Regions from separate parts of the Streptomyces lusitanus genome, predicted to be linked through region 2. Evidence: riboswitches for the same ligand, from Rfam matches in the RefSeq annotation. Region 2 holds a riboswitch; each other region holds the start of a gene.
The links. Region 2 has a riboswitch for cyclic di-AMP ahead of ACFOSY_RS34045 (M23 family metallopeptidase). Riboswitches for the same ligand answer to the same signal wherever they lie in the genome.
Positions count from the first base shown of each region.

Region 1: linked by a shared signal. The riboswitch ahead of ACFOSY_RS30815 (transglycosylase SLT domain-containing protein) and the one ahead of ACFOSY_RS34045 (M23 family metallopeptidase) in region 2 are both predicted to bind cyclic di-AMP.
Region 3: linked by a shared signal. The riboswitch ahead of ACFOSY_RS01940 (C40 family peptidase) and the one ahead of ACFOSY_RS34045 (M23 family metallopeptidase) in region 2 are both predicted to bind cyclic di-AMP.
Region 4: linked by a shared signal. The riboswitch ahead of ACFOSY_RS11835 (M23 family metallopeptidase) and the one ahead of ACFOSY_RS34045 (M23 family metallopeptidase) in region 2 are both predicted to bind cyclic di-AMP.

Region 1 is NZ_JBHRWL010000030.1:30,174-34,534, forward strand. Features, by position in the region: gene fahA (fumarylacetoacetase) at 1-260, opposite strand, end outside; gene ACFOSY_RS30810 (HAD family hydrolase) at 549-1,421, shown strand; gene ACFOSY_RS30815 (transglycosylase SLT domain-containing protein) at 1,385-1,861, opposite strand; cyclic di-AMP (ydaO/yuaA leader) riboswitch at 1,866-2,035, opposite strand; gene ACFOSY_RS30820 (polyprenyl synthetase family protein) at 2,562-3,572, shown strand; gene ACFOSY_RS30825 (LolA family protein) at 3,877-4,361, shown strand, end outside.
Region 2 is NZ_JBHRWL010000033.1:459,568-463,928, reverse strand. Features, by position in the region: gene ACFOSY_RS34050 (PrsW family intramembrane metalloprotease) at 1-718, shown strand, start outside; gene ACFOSY_RS34045 (M23 family metallopeptidase) at 824-1,840, opposite strand; cyclic di-AMP (ydaO/yuaA leader) riboswitch at 1,853-2,008, opposite strand; tRNA gene ACFOSY_RS34040 (tRNA-Met) at 2,315-2,388, opposite strand; gene ACFOSY_RS34035 (dihydrofolate reductase family protein) at 2,452-3,585, opposite strand; gene ACFOSY_RS34030 (hypothetical protein) at 3,775-3,912, opposite strand; gene ACFOSY_RS34025 (DUF3040 domain-containing protein) at 4,230-4,361, shown strand, end outside.
Region 3 is NZ_JBHRWL010000002.1:103,753-108,113, reverse strand. Features, by position in the region: gene pcrA (DNA helicase PcrA) at 1-1,449, opposite strand, end outside; cyclic di-AMP (ydaO/yuaA leader) riboswitch at 1,692-1,865, shown strand; gene ACFOSY_RS01940 (C40 family peptidase) at 1,873-3,057, shown strand; gene ACFOSY_RS01935 (hypothetical protein) at 3,075-3,428, opposite strand; gene ACFOSY_RS01930 (C40 family peptidase) at 3,793-4,361, shown strand, end outside.
Region 4 is NZ_JBHRWL010000007.1:18,145-22,505, reverse strand. Features, by position in the region: gene ACFOSY_RS11845 (MBL fold metallo-hydrolase) at 1-210, opposite strand, end outside; gene ACFOSY_RS11840 (SGNH/GDSL hydrolase family protein) at 333-1,118, opposite strand; gene ACFOSY_RS11835 (M23 family metallopeptidase) at 1,387-2,325, opposite strand; cyclic di-AMP (ydaO/yuaA leader) riboswitch at 2,330-2,494, opposite strand; gene ACFOSY_RS11830 (tyrosine-protein phosphatase) at 3,015-3,812, shown strand; gene ACFOSY_RS11825 (DUF6126 family protein) at 3,858-3,986, opposite strand; gene ACFOSY_RS11820 (helix-turn-helix domain-containing protein) at 3,983-4,361, opposite strand, start outside.

The DNA.
Region 1 (4,361 bases), on a different contig from region 2:
ACCGTCACCCACGCGGTGAGCGCGCGGCGCACGTCCGACCAGGCCGTGCGGCCCGCCGCCAGCAGCGGGTCGAGGCTGGGGCGGGCGAGCAGGGAGGCGTACGGGGAGCCCAGGGCGTGTGCCGCCGCGCCGGCGTCGAGGACGTGGTCGCCCAGCCGGACGCCCACGGTGCGCTCCGCCGAACCGGGGAGCGAGAAGACGCCGTACGGCAGGTTGTGCGGGCCGAAGGGGTCGCCCTCGGGGACATCGAAGGGGGGCATCGGGTGCTGCCTCGCTTTCGTGTGCGCGGGTGCGCCACGTGTCCGTGGCCGTGCCACACGTTACGGGGTCGCGTCCCGGTGGGCTCCTGCAATAGGGGACGGCTCACAGGGGCGCAGCACGAAACAAGGAGCCGGGCCCGGGTCCGGTGGAGCGCGGCGTGCTCGGTCACAAGGGAAAACAGTTCTCAACCGGTCGTGATCCGGCGGCACAAGAAGGCAAATCGCACGCAATGCGAGGGCATACGAGCGCGGTGAATCGGACGGTCCTCTTGTCCGTATTCTCTGATCATGGCCGCACCCACCGATTGTTCTCTCATCGCCACCGACCTGGACGGGACGCTGCTGCGCGGTGACGACACTCTCTCCGACCGCTCCCTCGCCGCCCTCGCCCGGGCCGAGCGGGCCGGTGCCCGGCACCTCGTGGTGACCGGCCGCCCGGCCCCCAGAGTGCGGTCGCTGCTCGACGACCTCGGCTGCACGGGGCTCGCGGTGTGCGGACAGGGCGCGCAGGTCTACGACGCCGCCGCGCACCGGATGCTGTGGTCGGTCCGGCTGGACCGGGAGCTGGCGGAGACCGCGCTCGGCAAGATCGAGGCCGAGGTGGGGGAGGTGTACGCCGCGGTCGACCAGGACGGGGTCGACGGGCTGACGCTGATCGAGCCGGGCTACCGGATGCCGCACCCGACGCTTCCGGCGGTGCGGGTGGAGCGGCGCGACGACCTGTGGGCGCGGCCGATCAGCAAGGTGCTGCTGCGCCACCCGGAGCTGTCGGACGACGCGCTGACGGCGGCGGCCCGGTCCGTGGTCGGCTCGCTGGCCACGGTCACGATGTCGGGGCCGGGCACGGTGGAGCTCCAGCCGTGCGGGGTCACCAAGGCGACCGGTCTCGCGCTGGCCGCCGGGCATCTGGGGCTGCGCCCCGAGGACACGATCGCGTTCGGGGACATGCCGAACGACGTCCCGATGCTCCGGTGGGCGGGCCACGGCGTCGCCATGGCCAACGCGCACCCGGAGCTGAAGGCGGTGGCCGACGAGGTCACCTCGTCGAACGAGGACGACGGCGTGGCCGTCGTCCTCGAGCGACTGTTCGGGCAGACGGCCGGTCTCGGCCGTCAGAGGTCGGCTCAGTACGCGCCGAAGACGTTGTCGATCGAGCCGTAGCGGTCGGCGGCGTAGTTGCAGGCCGCGGCGATGTTGGCGACCGGGTCGAACGGGTCGAAGGCGGTGCCGGGCACGTGGTACGCCTGGAAGGTCGGGTCGATGACCTGGAGCAGGCCCTTCGACGGGGTGCCCATGGCGGCGTTGGAGTCCCACAGGTTGATGGCGGCCGGGTTGCCGGACGACTCCCGCATGATGTTGCGGTGGATGGAGTCGTAGGAGCCGGGGATGCCGTTCTGCGCCATGATGTCCATCGCCTCGCGGATCCAGCCGTCGAGGTTGTCCGGGTACGCGGTCGTGGAGGCGGCGGTCGTGGCCTGGGTCGTGGGGGCCGCGGAGGCGCTGGTGGCGCCGAACAGCGGCAGCGCGACCACGGCGACGCCGGTGCCGGCGACGGCGAGGGAGCGGACGAGGCGGCGGCGCGACGAAGCGATGACGGGCATGTCTGAGGTTCCTCTCCTACGCCTGCGAGGTGAGCTGTCGGGTTCGGGCGGGAGAGTGCCCGGCCGTGCCCCTTCGGGCATGGCTTCACCCCCAGCCGTCCCGGCGCGGTGTCCGGTACGGCGACTTACCTGGGTCCCCCGCTCCTGCCGTGCGTGAGTTGTCGTCGGGTGTGATGCGGGTGGCGGCAGGACTGGGCGTCCACCCGGCAGGCCCGGAACGTATGCGAGAGCAGATGTCGGGAACAAGTGCGACGATCACACAAGGCCCCGTTTGATCTTGGGATGGGTGGTTTTGGGTGCTTGACCCTTTGCGATCGCCAAGGGTCAACTCCGTTGCGTGGAACGGAAGGACGGGCGTGTGCGAGGGTGGCCCGGCGACCGGTGTGCGCGTGACCCACTTCACGGACCGGTGGCCGTGAGTGCATTTGCGACCAAGAGGAATTGGCGCACCAAGACCGGCAAATCGGACTCAGGGGTGGGGCAGGATGGTTCAGAGGTCACTGTGTCCGGGAAGCCGAGGTATGTCCGTTGTTATCAGCCGATCAAAAACACTCCGCTTCTGATCCCGTATCGCCCTGCTTGTGACCCCGGGCCCTGGCGGTGATCGAAACCTGACCGGATACGCTGAGTCGAGTGGTGGCAGCGACCTATCGACAAACCGTGTAACCGCCAGCAGACACCAGCAGACAGGAGACCCCTCGTGACCGTCGTCGGGCCGTTCGGGCTGAGCGTGCGGGACCAGGCTCTGGAAGCCGATGTCCAGGCCGGATTGACGGCTGTCGAGGAAGGGCTGCTCGAAGCCACCAAGAGCGAGGTGCCGTTCATCACGGAGGCCGCCCAGCACCTGGTGCGGGCCGGCGGCAAGCGGTTCCGCCCGCTGCTCGTGATGCTCTCCGCCCGGTTCGGGGACCCCTACGCGCCCGGCATCGTGCCGTCGGCCGTCGTGGTGGAGCTCACCCACCTGGCCACGCTCTACCACGACGACGTGATGGACGAGGCCGAGGTGCGGCGCGGGGTCGCGAGCGCGAACACCCGCTGGGGCAACTCGGTCGCCGTGCTCACCGGCGACTTCCTCTTCGCCCGCGCCTCGCACATCCTGGCCGACCTCGGCCCGGAGGCGGTGCGGGTGCAGGCCGAGGCGTTCGAGCGGCTGGTCACCGGCCAGATCCTGGAGACCGCGGGCCCGCAGGACGGCCGCGACCCGGTCGACCACTACCTGGACGTGCTCGGCGGCAAGACCGGCTCCCTGGTCGCCGTCTCCTGCCGGTTCGGCGCGATGATGTCCGGCGCCGACGAGACCGTGGTGGACGTCCTCACGCAGTACGGCGAGCGGCTCGGCGTCGCCTTCCAGCTCGCCGACGACGTCCTCGACATCGCCTCCGACTCCCACGAGTCCGGCAAGACCCCCGGCACCGACCTGCGCGAGGGCATCGCCACCCTGCCCGTGCTGCGGCTGCGCGAGCGGGCGGCCCGGCTCGGCCTCGCCGAGGACCTCGCCCTGTGCGAGCTGCTCGACTCCGACCTCACCGACGACGCCCGGCACGCCGAGGCCCTGCGCCTGCTGCGCGCCCACCCCGCGCTCGGCCAGGCCCGCCGGGACACCGTGCGCTACGCCGAGGAGGCGCGTGCCGCGCTCGCCCCGCTGCCGGACGGCCCCGCCAAGGCGGCGCTCGTCGAGCTGTGCGACGCCGTGGTGCACCGGGCCGGCTGACACCCGCCCCTGCCCCGCCCGGTCGCCCCAGCCGGCTGTGCAGCCGGGCCGTCCCGCCCGGCTGCCCCCGTACGCCTCCGGTACCCGGGTGACCCCTACGGGGCGGGTGAGCCTGCGTCGTCCGTGTCATACCGCAGCAGTACGCGGAGTTGAGCCCGCGGTCTGACGATTCCGTCCCGCGGATTTGGTCAGATGGACCACGACGGACAACACCACTTCTCACCGTTTCGGGTGAGAATGGCGGCCCGGGCCGAACTGCTGCGAGGACACGGACGGAAGCCGCCGCCGACCACGGAGGGCACACATGGCACCGAACGAGACCGACGACACGACGACCGCGGGGGAGGTCGAGGAGCGGAGCGCCGGCCGCCGCAGGGCCGCGCGGTACGTCGTCCCCGTCACCGTGATGGGCGTGGCGGCCGCGACGATCGGACTCGTCCCGGCGCTCGCCGACTCCGGCGACCCCGACCTGCCGGAGATCACCGCCGCGCAGCTCATCGAGAAGATCGCGCAGTCGGACGTGGAGCGGCTGTCCGGCACCGTGAAGATCACCACCGACCTCGGGCTGCCGAACCTCGGCGGGCTGGAGAGCGGTCTGCTGTCCGGCGCGGCGGGCGGAGGCGAGGACGGCGAGGGCTCCTCCGCCGACCCGTCCGGCCGGCTCACCGAGCTGGCGTCCGGCACGCACACCCTGCGCGTCGCCGCCGACGGCCCGGACCGCCAGAAGCTGTCGCTGCTGGAGAACGCGGCCGAGTACAGCCTGATCCACAACGGCAAGGACGTCTGGGG
Region 2 (4,361 bases):
CACCGCGGCGACCTTCTTCGTCCGCATCGTCATGTCGCCCTTCGCGCACCCCCTGTTCACCGTGCTCACCGGCATCGGCTTCGGCGCGGCCGCGCTGTCCGCCGACCGGCAGCGGGTTCGGCGCGTGCTGTTCCCGCTGGCCGGGCTGCTGCTCGCGATGGGCATGCACGCCCTGTGGAACGGCTCCGCGACGCTGGGCCAGTTCGGCTTCATCGCCGTGTACGGGGCGTTCATGGTGCCGACGTTCGGGCTGCTGACCTGGCTGGTGGTGTGGACGCGGCAGCGGGAGCTGCGCACCGTGCGCAAGGAGCTGCCCGCGTACGCGGTGGCCGGCTGGCTGCGTCCGGCGGAGCCGTTCGCGCTGGGTTCGATGCGGGCCCGGCGGCTCGCCCGGAAGTTCGCCCGCGAGCACGGAGGCAGGCCGGCGGCGCGGGCGGTCGCCCAGTACGAGGCGTACGCGACGTCGCTGGCGTTCCTGCGACACCGGGGCCGCGCGGGGAAGGCGGGGGCGGACTTCGTGACCCGGGAGCGGGAGCTGCTGCTGGAGCTGTGGCACCGGCGCGCGGCGGCCCGCCCGGCGCTGGAGCACGCGGCCCGGCTCACGGCGCCCCCGGTGCCGTACGGCGCGGGATGGGCGTACGGGCCGGTGTCCGCACCGTGGCCGGCGCCGGGGCAGCCGCCGTATCCGGCGTACGGGGAGAACCCCTACCGCCGCTGAGAAGGCCCCGGACATGCGGAACCGGCAGCCCTGACGTCGGGGGGTCGTCGTCGGGACTGCCGGCGTTCACGGCGACGGCGGCCGGGACGCGGCCGCCGGGGTGGTTCAGATGCTGAGGCCCTTGCCGGCCAGCCAGGCGGCCGGGTCGATGCCGCCGGAGCCTGCGGTGTGGACCTCGAGGTGGAGGTGGGCGCCGGTCACGTTGCCGGTGGCCCCGACGCGGCCGATCACGTCGCCGGTGTTGACCTTCTGGCCGACGCTGACGTTGATCGACGACTGGTGGGCGTACCAGATCTCGGTGCCGTCGTCGAGGGTGAGCACGGTCTTGTAGCCGTAGCTGCCGTCCCAGCCGGCGGAGGTGATCGTGCCGGTGTGGACGGCCTTGATCAGGGTGCCGGTGGGGGCGGCGAAGTCGAGTCCGGTGTGGTAGCCGGAGGACCAGTAGGCGCCGGCCTGACCGAAGGTCGAGGTGATGGTGTACGAGGAGGTCGGCAGGGCGTACTGCTTGGCCAGCTCGGCGAGGCGCTCGGCCTCGGCCTTCTTCGCGGCCTCCTCCTCCGCCTTCTTCTTCGCGGCCTCGGCCTTCTCCTTGGCCTCCTGCTCCGCCTTGGCGGCGGCCTCGGCGGCCTCCTTCTCGGCGGCGGCGAGGGCGGCGGCCTGCGCCTTGCTCTGCGCCTGGCCCTGCTGCTGCTCGACCTGCGCCATGATGCGGGCGCGCAGCGCCTCACCGGCGTCGGCGGCGCCCTCGTCGGTGTCGGCGGTGGTCATGCCGATGTCGCTGAGGGGGGTGCTGGAGCCCTTCGGTGTTTCCTCGTCGGAGATGAGGGAACCCACGTTGGGCAGGTCGGGCATGGAGATGGAGACGGGCGGCTTGCCGGTCTGGGCGCTGGCCATGCCGCCGGCGCCGACGGCGGCTATGACGCCGACGCCCAGGACGGTGGAGCTGCGGGCGAGTCCGCCTCCGCGCTGCTTGGCGACGCGGTGCCGGCCGCGCACGGGGCGCACGGACTCCGCGGTGGGGTTCCACTCCTCGAAGGGCCCCTCGTCGGCGCCGGGGGCGCCGTAGGCGAAGGTGTCGCTCGGCTTGAACGGGGCCTCGGGGGCAGGCGGGTTGGACGCCACGTGGGCGCGCTCCTTTCCTTCCTTCTCGCCTACCGGGTTAGCTGACGGGTTCGGAGCAGGAAGGTCTCCTACGCGCGTCCACGACCGTGTTTCCACGGCGATGTCCGCCCGATTCACCCCATTGAGGTGGTTCCCCGGTTCCCTCGCGGGATTCGGCGCGTGCGCACGGAGCCGACTTCTGTGACGGCTGGGACGACCGCGCTGCGTTATCGAACGTTAATAGACGCGGGGGCCGGATTCCAAGCCGTTCCTCTTGATCGTTAACGATTTCCGCACGGACGTAAGCGCCATGAGCGGGTGAAAACGGGCGAGTTGACCGCGCCTCGGACGGCCGGTCAGATTTGACGGTACGTCAGTTGTTATGCGATCCGAGGCCGTTCGCTCACTGTGCGTGAAGGGTAAGGGGGTGCGAGTGGCGGCACGGAAAAACACCGAGGGCCGGAATCCTCTCGGATTCCGGCCCTCGGCCTTCAGTAGCGGGGACAGGATTTGAACCTGCGACCTCTGGGTTATGAGCCCAGCGAGCTACCGAGCTGCTCCACCCCGCGTCGGTAAACACCAGTGTACGGCATCCGCGGAGTCCCCCGCACATCCCTTTCCTCCGGGGGCGTTCAGCCGCCCAGCAGGTGCGCGTTCGGCGCCTTCGCGCGCTGCTCGTACTCCGGCAGGACCAGCACCGTGGCGCCCCCCTCCGCCAGCACCGCGCTGCCGTCGGCGTCCGTCACGAAGGTGTCCGGCTCCCGCCAGGCCGTGACCACCCGGCGCACCCCCGCGTCCAGGATGAGCCGCGCGCAGGGCGCCGGCCGGGACGCGCGGCGGGCGCACGGCTCCAGGCTGGAGTACACGGTGGCGCCGGCCAGCCGCGGGTCGGTGGGGTCGGCCTTGGCGAGCGCGGCCTCCTCCGCGTGCACCACGGGGTCGCCGCCCTCCCGGGAGTGGCCCCGCGCCAGCTCGGTGCCGTCGGCGGCGACCACGACGGCGCCGACGCTGAACGCGGTCTCGGAGGGCGGGCACTGCGCGGCCAGCTCGCAGGCGAGGGCGAGCCAGTGCCGGTCGGCCGCGGACGCCGGCGCGCCGGCGCCGGGCGCGGTGGGCTCGTAGCGCATGAGGACGACGTCGCCGACGGGCCGGGTCTCGACCAGGCGAAGCCGTCCGCCCTGGTAGGAGCCGGGCCCGAACAGGCGGGGGGCGTCCGGGTCGCCGACGAACAGCGGGGCGAGGACCAGCTGGACCTCGTCGGCGAGGCCCTGGGTCATCAGCTGGGTGTGGATCCGGCCGCCGCCCTCCACCATCAGCCGCCGCACCCCGCGCACGTCGTGCAGGTGCTCCAGCAGCCGCCGCCAGTCCAGGGCGTCGCCGAGCGGGACGACGTCGGCGGCGATGCCGAGCGCGCGGGCCCGTTCGGCGCCCTTGCCGGTGGTGTAGAGGACCTTGTCGCCGCCGGTGTGCCAGAAGCGGGCCGCGGGATCCAGGTCGCCGGAGCCGCTCACCGTGACCTTCAGCGGGTACTCCGGGCGTCCGTCGGCGACCCGGGCGGCGCGGCGCTCGGGCGAGTTGACCAGCAGCCGGGGGTTGTCGGCGCGGATCGTGCCGGCGCCGACCAGGATGGCGTCCACGGACGCCCGCACCTCGTCGACCCGGTCGAAGTCGGCCGGGCTCGACAGCAGCAGCCGCTCCGGGCCGGTGTCGTCCAGGTAGCCGTCGAGGGAGACGGCGGCGGACAGCAGGACGTACGGGTGCGGCATCGGCGGGCTCTCCCGGGTGCGGGCGGCGGCGGGACCGCTGCGCGGTCCGGCTCCAGTCTGGCAACCCGTGCGGCGGGAGCCGTCCGTGCCCCGGCCGCCGGGCGGGGGGGGTCGGGCTCGATGCCTCGGCCGCCGGGGGTGCGGGGTCCGGGTTCGACGCCCCGTGTCGCCGGGCGTCCGGGCGTGCGGTCAGGGCTCGATCAGGCCGACCCGGATGGCGTAGCGGGTGAGCTCCAGCCGGTCCTTCAGGCCCGGTTCCGCCTCCTCGCCGTCGGTGTGCCGAGGACACCGACGGCCCGCGGCCGGGGGCGCGGCGCGGGCCGTCACCGTCCAGCCTCCGCCCCGGAGGGGGGCGGCGCCATCGGTGACAGTCCCCATTTTCCCGGCGCGGACGGCCCCGTGCCCGCGGTCTCCTGCGTACCGGTCCCCCCTGAGGTTGGGGGGCGCGACGGATGGCTCCGGCCGTGCGCCCCGGGCGACCCTGGAGGCACCGTACCGGGCGGGTGACGACCTCTGCGCACGGGCAAACTCCTGGACATGCGGCCCGAGTTCGCGGCACGCCGACGGTCCGCGCACGTCCCGGTGCCCGGAGCGACGGCCGCCGGCGGTGTGACCGGGCGGCCACCCCCTGGAAAGGAGGAGCCGTGCCCCAGTCCGACGACGATCGCCTGGTCGACCTCGCGGCCCGACTCGAGCACGAGGACCCCCGCTTCGCCCGCTCCCTCACCACCGGCCGCCCGACCCGCCCCCGCGAGTACCGGCGCACCGGCGCCTGG
Region 3 (4,361 bases), on a different contig from region 2:
GTCCTCAGGGTTGGCCAGCACCCGCAGGTAGGCCAGGACGTCCCGGACCTCCTTGCGCTCGTAGAAGCGGACGCCGCCGACGACCTTGTAGGGCAGGCCGACGCGGATGAAGATCTCCTCGAAGACACGGGACTGGGCGTTGGTGCGGTAGAAGACGGCGACGTCGCCCGCCTTGGCCTCGCCCGCGTCCGTGAGGCGGTCTATCTCGTCGGCGACGAACTGCGCCTCGTCGTGCTCGGTGTCGGCGACGTAGCCGGTGATGAGCGCGCCGGCGCCGGCGTTGGTCCACAGATTCTTCGGGCGGCGGGACTCGTTGCGCTCGATGACGGCGTTGGCGGCGGACAGGATCGTCTGCGTGGAGCGGTAGTTCTGCTCCAGCAGGATCGTCGTCGCGTCCGGGTAGTCCTCCTCGAACTGGAGGATGTTGCGGATCGTCGCGCCGCGGAAGGCGTAGATGGACTGGTCGGCGTCGCCCACCACGCACAGCTCGGCGGGCGGCACCTCGGCCTCCGGCGGGACGTCGACGGGGTGCTCGGAGGCGCCCCCGACGAGCTCGCGCACCAGGGCGTACTGGGCGTGGTTGGTGTCCTGGTACTCGTCGACCAGGACGTGCCGGAAGCGGCGGCGGTAGTGCTCGGCGACGTCCGGGAAGGCGCGGAGCAGATTGACCGTCGTCATGATCAGGTCGTCGAAGTCCAGCGCGTTCGCCTCGCGCAGGCGGGACTGGTAGAGCGCGTAGGCCTGGGCGAGGGTCTTCTCGAAGCCGTCGGTCGCCTGGGCGGCGAAGTCCTCCTCGTCGATCAGCTCGTTCTTCAGGTTGCTGATCTTGGCGCTGAAGGACTTGGGCGGGAAGCGCTTGGGGTCGAGGTCCAGGTCCCGGCAGACCAGGGCCATCAGGCGTTTGGAGTCGGCGGCGTCGTAGATCGAGAAGGACGACGTGAAGCCGAGCTTCTTGGACTCGCGGCGCAGGATGCGCACGCACGCGCTGTGGAACGTCATGACCCACATGGCGTTGGCGCGCGGGCCGACGAGCTGCTCGACGCGCTCCTTCATCTCGCCGGCGGCCTTGTTGGTGAAGGTGATCGCGAGGATCTGGCCCGGGTGGACGCCCCGCTCGGCGAGCAGGTGGGCGATGCGGTGGGTGAGCACACGGGTCTTGCCCGACCCGGCTCCGGCCACGATGAGCAGGGGGGAGCCGGAGTGCACGACCGCGGCGCGCTGGTTGTCGTTCAGCCCCTCCAGCAGCGCGGCGGAGTCGATCACCGGGCGGGGGGCGCCGTCCCGGTAGTACGTGTCCCGGTCCGGGGGCACGTCGAACTTCCCGCCGAACAGGTCGTCCGGCAGGGGCTCCGGCGCATGCTCGTCCTCGGGTGGCGGCGGGGGCTCGTCCGCCGGGCCGCGCTGGGCCTGGAGGTCCGCCAGGAAGCTGTCGTCAAAGAGGCTGCTCATCGCTCTCCGAGTCTAGGGCGCTCCACCGACAACCCGGGCCCGCCCCGGAAACATCCCGCCCCTCCGCCGGGCGACCCGCCGCCGGGCACCCTCCACGGTCACCGGCTCACCCTGCGTGACACCGCCCACAAGGTCACGAAAATGTATCGGGCATATCGCCCATCAACCTTCACAAGGGCCACACCAGTTGGCTACCGTGCCGTCCGGGCCGCTCGTCCCCCGCCGGCGAACCTCGCCGGACCGCGCGGCCTCCGCCGAGTCCGTCACTGTCCGCCGTGGCAGCCGGAGCCGGGGACCCACCGAGACTTGGGGTGAATCGGCCCACTCTTCGGAGCAGGCCGTAGGGCAACCCTTCCGATCAATACACCCGCCCGAACCCGACAGCTAACCCGGTAGGCGGAGCTTTGGAAGGAGTCGCCTCCCTTGGCGTCGCACCGTAAGTCGCGCACTCCCGGCGCGCGCGTGGCCGGCATACGCACCCCTGCTCTCGCCACGGCCGCGCTCACCTCCGTGGCCCTGCTCTCCCAGACCGCCGACGCCGCCCCCGGCGACGACCGGCCGAGCCTGGAGGAGGTCGAGAAGAAGGTCGGCGACCTCTACCGCCAGGCCGAGTCGGCGACGGAGAAGTACAACGCGGCCAAGGAGAAGACGACCAAGCAGCGCAAGGAGGTCGACACCCTCCTCGACGACGTGGCGCAGCGCACGCAGAAGCTGAACGAGGCGCGCGCGGAACTGGGCTCCTACGCGGCCGCCCAGTACCGCACCGGCGCGGGCATGCCCGACACCGCGACGTTCCTGCTCGCGGAGACCCCGCAGGACGTCTTCGACCAGCGTCAGGTGCTGGACCGGATGACCGGCCGCCAGAAGGCGGCGGTGGACGACTACGTCTCCCAGCAGACCGAGACGATGAAGAAGCGGCAGGAGGCCACCGAGAGCCTCCGGACGCTCACCGAGACGCAGGGCGACCTGAAGACGGCCAAGGCCACCGTCCAGAAGAAGCTCGCCGACGCGCGCGAACTGCTGTCGGAGCTGACCGCCGAGGAGAAGGCGCGGCTCGCCGCGATCGAGAAGCGCAAGCAGCAGGAGGCCGCCCGCAAGGCGGCGGAGCTGGCCCGGCAGCAGGCCGAGCAGGAGCAGGCGGAGCAGCAGGAGCGTGAGGAGGCCGCGCAGCAGGGTGGCGGCTCCTCGGAGGGCTCCGGGTCGGGGTCCACGGGCTCGGCCGACACGCCCCCGGCCGACTCCTCGTACGCCGCCAAGGCCGAGAAGGTCCTCGCCTTCGCCCGCGCGCAGATCGGCAAGCCGTACGTCTGGGGCGCGACCGGTCCCGGCTCCTACGACTGCTCGGGGCTCACCCAGGCCGCCTGGAAGGCCGCCGGCGTCTCCCTCCCGCGCACCACCTACGACCAGGTGAACGCGGGCACCACCGTCCCGGTGTCCCAGGCCCAGCCCGGCGACCTGGTCTTCTTCTACGACGACGTCACGCACGTGGGCATCTACATCGGCAACGGCATGATGATCCACGCCCCGAAGCCGGGCGCGTACGTCCGCGAGGAGTCCGTCTACTACGACGGCGAGTCCGCGATCCACAGCATCGTCCGCCCGGCCTGACGGCCGGCAACGCGGGCTCAGGTCCAGAGGACCGCGATGAAGATGTTCGTCACGGTCAGCAGGCCGACCAGGCCGAAGAGCCCCTTGTCCACCTTCTCCTCGTCCCGCTTCACGTAGACCAGGCCGAGGATCACGACCAGCAGCGCGAGCTTCACGCCGATCTTGATGTTGTCCACGGAGTAGTCCTGGGCCTGGTTGAGGCCCACCAGCACCACGCCCGTGACCAGCATCGTCAGCGCGCCGTGCAGCATCGCGGGGACGAAGCGGGCGGTGCCCGCGCCCATCGCCTTCATCTGGGTGAGGAAGCCGCCGAGCAGCGACGCGATACCGATGATGTGCAGACCGACGAAGATGTGGATGAGTACGTCCATGAGGCCGGAGCCTAGCCAGGGGCGCCCCATAGCATTCCGCCGCCCTCACCCTTCCCGCCTTCACCACATCGGTCATCACCCTGAGTGAGAGCGAAGCCGCGTGAGCGGCCCGTCGGTCACTTACGGTCACCCGGCGGTCCGAGGGCGACAGTTCCGCACAACCCGTATCCCGCCCCGCACGGCCCGGCCTAGCGTCCTGCCCCAGGTGACCGGCTCCGCATCGCCGCTCGGGCCAGGAGCGGCGGCCGGACACCACCGCCGAAGAAAGGGTCCGGCGGCGGGCGGCTCCCCCGTCACCCCGCCGCCGGACTGCCGGGCAGACGTCCGGCCCCGGCGGACGCCAGTGGGAAGGACGGCAGCGAGGGTGGCAGCGCACCGCAGGTCACGGCAGCGTCCGACGGGCGGCACCACGGTCCGTGCGGCCGCCACCGTCGTCCTCGCCGGAGCGGCCACCGCGGCCGGCTTCGACGGAGCGGGGCACGCGGCGCCGCAGCCGGCGCCCGCCCTCACCGGTGCCGACGTGGACCGCCTGTACCGCGAGGCCGAGGTCGCCACCGAGAAGTACAACGGCGCCAAGGAAAAGGCGGATTCGGCGCGGCAGCGGCTGCGCGACCTCCAGGACGAGACGGCCCGCGCCCAGGCGCGGCTCAACGAGGCCCGGGAGGCCCTGGGCACGGTCGCGGCGGCCCAGTACCGCGCCGGCGGCCTCGACCCCGCCCTGCGGCTGATCCTGTCCGACGACCCGGACGCCTACCTCGACGGCGCGGCCCTCACCGAGCGCGCCGGCAGCCGCCACCACGCCGAACTGGGCCGGGCCCGCGCCCGCCTCCGGGAGATCGAGAAGCTGCGCGGCGCGGCCCGCGTCGAGGCGAAGACGCTCACCGCCCGCCGGGCCGAACTGAAGCGGCACAAGAAGACGATCACCGAGAAGCT
Region 4 (4,361 bases), on a different contig from region 2:
GCGGGCGTCCTTGTCCAGGTAGATCCTGGCGAGGTCCCGGCCCGACCCGGAGGGACGCATACGGGCCGTCCCGCCCGGGTTCTGGAACACGCCGTCGGCGAAGTGCGGGGACCTGCGGATCCGCGCCATGCGCTCACCGGTGGGATCAGCGCCGAAGGCCTGCGGCCGCAGGGCACGCGGCCCCGCTCCGGGGGCGGAAGAAGCGGCCACGGTACCTCCAGAGGAAATCGATCGGAGTTTCCATTATGTGCGGCGGCCGGGACAGCCGGGGCGGGTTGTGGACAAGCCCGCGGGGCGGGTCCGGCGCCGGGGCCCCGGATCCGCCCCCGCCGTCACGCGACCGCCGCGATCCGCGACCGGATGTCCTCCGGGGACAGCGTCCCCTTCGCCGTGACGTGGTCGCCCGAGGATTCGCCGCGCAGGCGGCGGCCGATCCACGGGACCAGGAACTCGCGGGCCCAGTGGACGTCGTCGCGGCGGATCTCCAGGGTGCCGCGCGGCGGGAGCGGCGGCCACGGCTGCTCCGGGTCGGCGGGCACCTTCAGGCCGAGGGCGAGCCCGGCGCGCAGCGCGACGCGCGTGTGTCCCTCGGGTGAGAGGTGCAGCCGGTCGGCGTCCCACGCCCTGCGGTCCTGCACGCTGCGCAGCGACCACAGGTCGAGCACCGGGCAGCCGTACCGGTCGGCGACGGCCCTGACGTGCCCGTTGTACGTGGCGATCTTGCCGCGCAGATGCTTGAGCAGGGGGACCCCGCGGGTGTCGAACCCGGTGGTCACGAGCACCGTGCCGGCCGCCGCGGCGAGCTGGGCGACCGCCTTCTCGAAACGCTCGGCCACCTCGTCCGGGTCGGTGCCGGGGCGCAGGATGTCGTTGCCGCCCGCGCAGAAGGAGACCAGGTCGGGGGCGAGTTCGACGGCCCGGGGGACCTGGTCGGCCACGATCTGGTCCAGCAGCTTGCCGCGCACCGCGAGGTTGACGTAACCGAAGTCGCCCTCGGGTCTGCGGTCCGCGAGCAGAACGGCGAGGCGGTCGGCCCAGCCGACGAACGCCCCGTCGGGGCCGGGGTCGCCGACGCCCTCGGTGAAGCTGTCCCCCACCGCCACGTACGACCCGATCACTGTTGCCTTGTCACTCTTCGAATCGTCTGCCACAGCCGGACATGATTCACCTTCCGATGTGACCTACGCGACCGTAGGGGAGGGTTGACGTGCGGTGAGATAAGCCACTCTCAAAGCTTTGGCCAAGCCCGGAATAGCCAGGCCGGTAGCCGGGTCGGGAGCCAGGCCGGGGGCAGCCGCCGCCCGGACCCGGACACACCGGAGGCCGGGCCCCGTGGATCGGGGTCCGGCCTTCGGCGCGCGTGTCAGGAAGGGTGCCGCGAAGGGGTCAGATGGAGACGCCCTTGGAGCGGAGGTAGGAGATCGGGTCCACGTCCGAGCCGTAGTCCGGGGTGGTGCGGATCTCGAAGTGCAGGTGCGGGCCGGTCACGTTGCCGGTCGCACCGGAGAGACCGACCTGCTGGCCGGCGCTCACGGTCTGGCCCGCCGAGACGGACAGCGAGGACAGGTGGGCGTACTGGGCGTAGTGGCCGTCGTTCAGCTGGATGACGACCTGGTTGCCGTACGCGCCGCCCCAGCCGGCGGAGACGACGGTGCCGGCGCCGACGGCCTTCAGGGAGGTGCCGGTCGGAACGACGAAGTCGGCACCGGTGTGGTAGCCGCTGGACCACATGCTGCCGGCCACCTTGTAGGCGGTGCCGACGCTGCCGCCGGACACCGGGGCGGTGAAGCCGGAGGACGGAGCGGTCTGGGCGGCGGTGTCGTCGGAGGAGGACTCCTCGGACGACTGCTGCGCGGGCTGCTCGGCCGGCTTCTCGGCGGGCGCCTCGGCCTTGGGCGCGGCGGGCTTGGCGGTCTGCGGCGCCGTGGACTGCTTCGGCGTGCTCGTGGCGGCGGCCTTGCCGTCGACGGAGAGCTTCAGACCCGGGTGGATGAGTGACGGGTCGTCACCGACGGCCTCGCGGTTGTCCGCGTAGAGCTGCTTCCAGCCACCGTCGACGTGCTCGGACTCGGCGATCTTGGCGAGGTAGTCGCCGGCCTTCACGGTGTACGTGCGGGCCTCGTCGCCCTGTTCGGCCTTGGCCTGCTGGCCGGTGACGGACAGCGACTGGACCGACGTCTGGGGGGCCGACTCCGGCGTCGCGGCGTGCGCGCCGGTGGCGCCGAGGAACGGCAGGGCGAGAGCGGCGCCGCCGGTTCCGGCGACGGCGATGGAGCGGGTGAAACGCTGAGCCTTGGTACGGCGGTGCTTACCCTTCGCGGGCATGACGAATTCCTCTCCGGCGCCTACGAGGTGAGCTGTCGGGTGCGGACTGGAGATGTCCGGCCGCGTCGCTGCGCGGCTTAACCCCAAGCCTGTTTCCGGGGTCCGGAACAGGCAGTTGTACCTGTGGGTCCCCCGCTCCTGCCGTACGTCGGGTCAGTGTGTGCGGGCTCCGGGCGGCGGCAGGATTAGGCGTCCGTCCGGATCGGTTGGGAACGTAAGCGACCCCGACGCGGCGAAACAAGCGCGTGTTCCCGCGAACCCGCTTTTTCCGTGATCGAAAGGCGGAAAAGACGTCACCGTGCGTCGATCTGGAAAACGAGCGGCGGGCGAATTCCCTTGTCACGGAAGGGGATTACGTGAGCATGGCGACAGCGCACGGTCACCGGTATGACGATGCTCACGCGACCCATCCTCAATTCCCCTTCTACAGGGGCACGTTAACCTCAAACGCCCCAATCGGACAGAACGCATCAATCAAGATGATGTCGGACGGGCCGGCCACCACAATCGCGACATCTTGATCTTGGCGACAGCGACCCGTGGCCCGCTTCCCGCGAGCGAACAAAAAGCGACACAATCCAACACCGTGAGGGCGGCCGGCAGCTCATTGCCCCAGGCAGGTATGTCGTATCGTCGAGTGGTGCCCGTCGACGAGCCGCGGCGACGGCGCGGAGTGGGAGGAGCCGTCCGTGACGCAGGAGATCCCGTCGACCGAGCCCCGGCTGACCGGTGTGCGCAACTTCCGCGACGTGGGCGGGCTGCCCACGGTGGACGGACGGCGGGTGCGGCACGGGGTGCTGTTCCGCAGTGGTCACCTCGCCCACGCCACCGCCGAGGACGCCGCCTTCCTCGCCTCGCTCGGCCTGCACACCGTGTTCGACTTCCGCAACGCGGCCGACCAGAAGCTGGAAGGGCCGGACGTCGCGCTGCCGGGCGTGCGCAACGTCAACCTGCCGCTGAGCGACCCGGCCGACGGCGCGGAGTTCTGGAAGATGGTGCGCGACGGCGACCTGGACCAGCTGCGCGCGATCCTGGCCGACGGCCAGGGCGCCGACCGGATGATCACCTCGTACCGCATGATCATCAAGGAGCGCACCGCCGAGCACGCTCAGGTGCTGCGCGCGCTCGCCGAGGACAGCGTCCCCGCGCTGATGCACTGCGCGGCCGGCAAGGACCGCGCGGGCCTCTCGGTGGCGGTGACCCTGCTCTCCCTGGGCGTGGAGCGCGACGCGATCGTCGAGGACTACCTGAAGTCCAACGCCAAGCACCGCCGCTACAAGGTGCGCCGCAGCGGCACCTCCGCGGACGCCTACTCCCCCGAGGTCATGGAGCTGCTCAGCCCGCTCTTCGACGCGCGCGAGGAGTATCTGGCGGCCGCCTTCGCGACGGTCGAGGAGACCTGGGGCGGCGTGGACGCCTACCTGGAGCAGGGGCTCGGTCTCACGCCGGCCCACCGGGAGCGGCTGCGCGAGCGCCTGCTCGACTGACGACCGCCTCCGCCGCCCCCGCGTGTCCTGCTCGCTCGGCCCGCGCTACTTCTTCGGCGCGATCTCGAAGAGGAAGTAGATGAAGGCCGCGAACAGGTGCCCGACCACGATGTAGACGAACAGCCGGACCCACAGGGCCCGGGGAAACTTCTCCTCCATGTCCTTGCCGCTCACGGGGTCTCTCCAGGGGTCGGGCCCAGGCACAGGGCGGCCGTGGGACTCTGCAGCAGGGTGTGGACGAACAGCAGCTCGACCCCGTCGGCGTCCTGCGCGGCGATGCGGTGCGGGGTGAGCGAGTCGAAGTGGGCGCTGTCGCCCGGGGACAGCCGGTGCAGGGTGTCGCCGAGGCGCAGCCGCAGCCGTCCCTTGAGCACGTACAGCCACTCCTCGCCGGGGTGGACCCGCACGATGTCGCCCTGGGAGCCGTGCGGCACCTGGACCCGCAGCGCCTGCATGCCGCGTCCGGCGGCTCCGGCCTGCCAGTACGTCCAGCCGCCGGCCGCCGTGGGTTCCATGTCGTCGGCGCGGACCACGGCGTCCCGGTCTGCG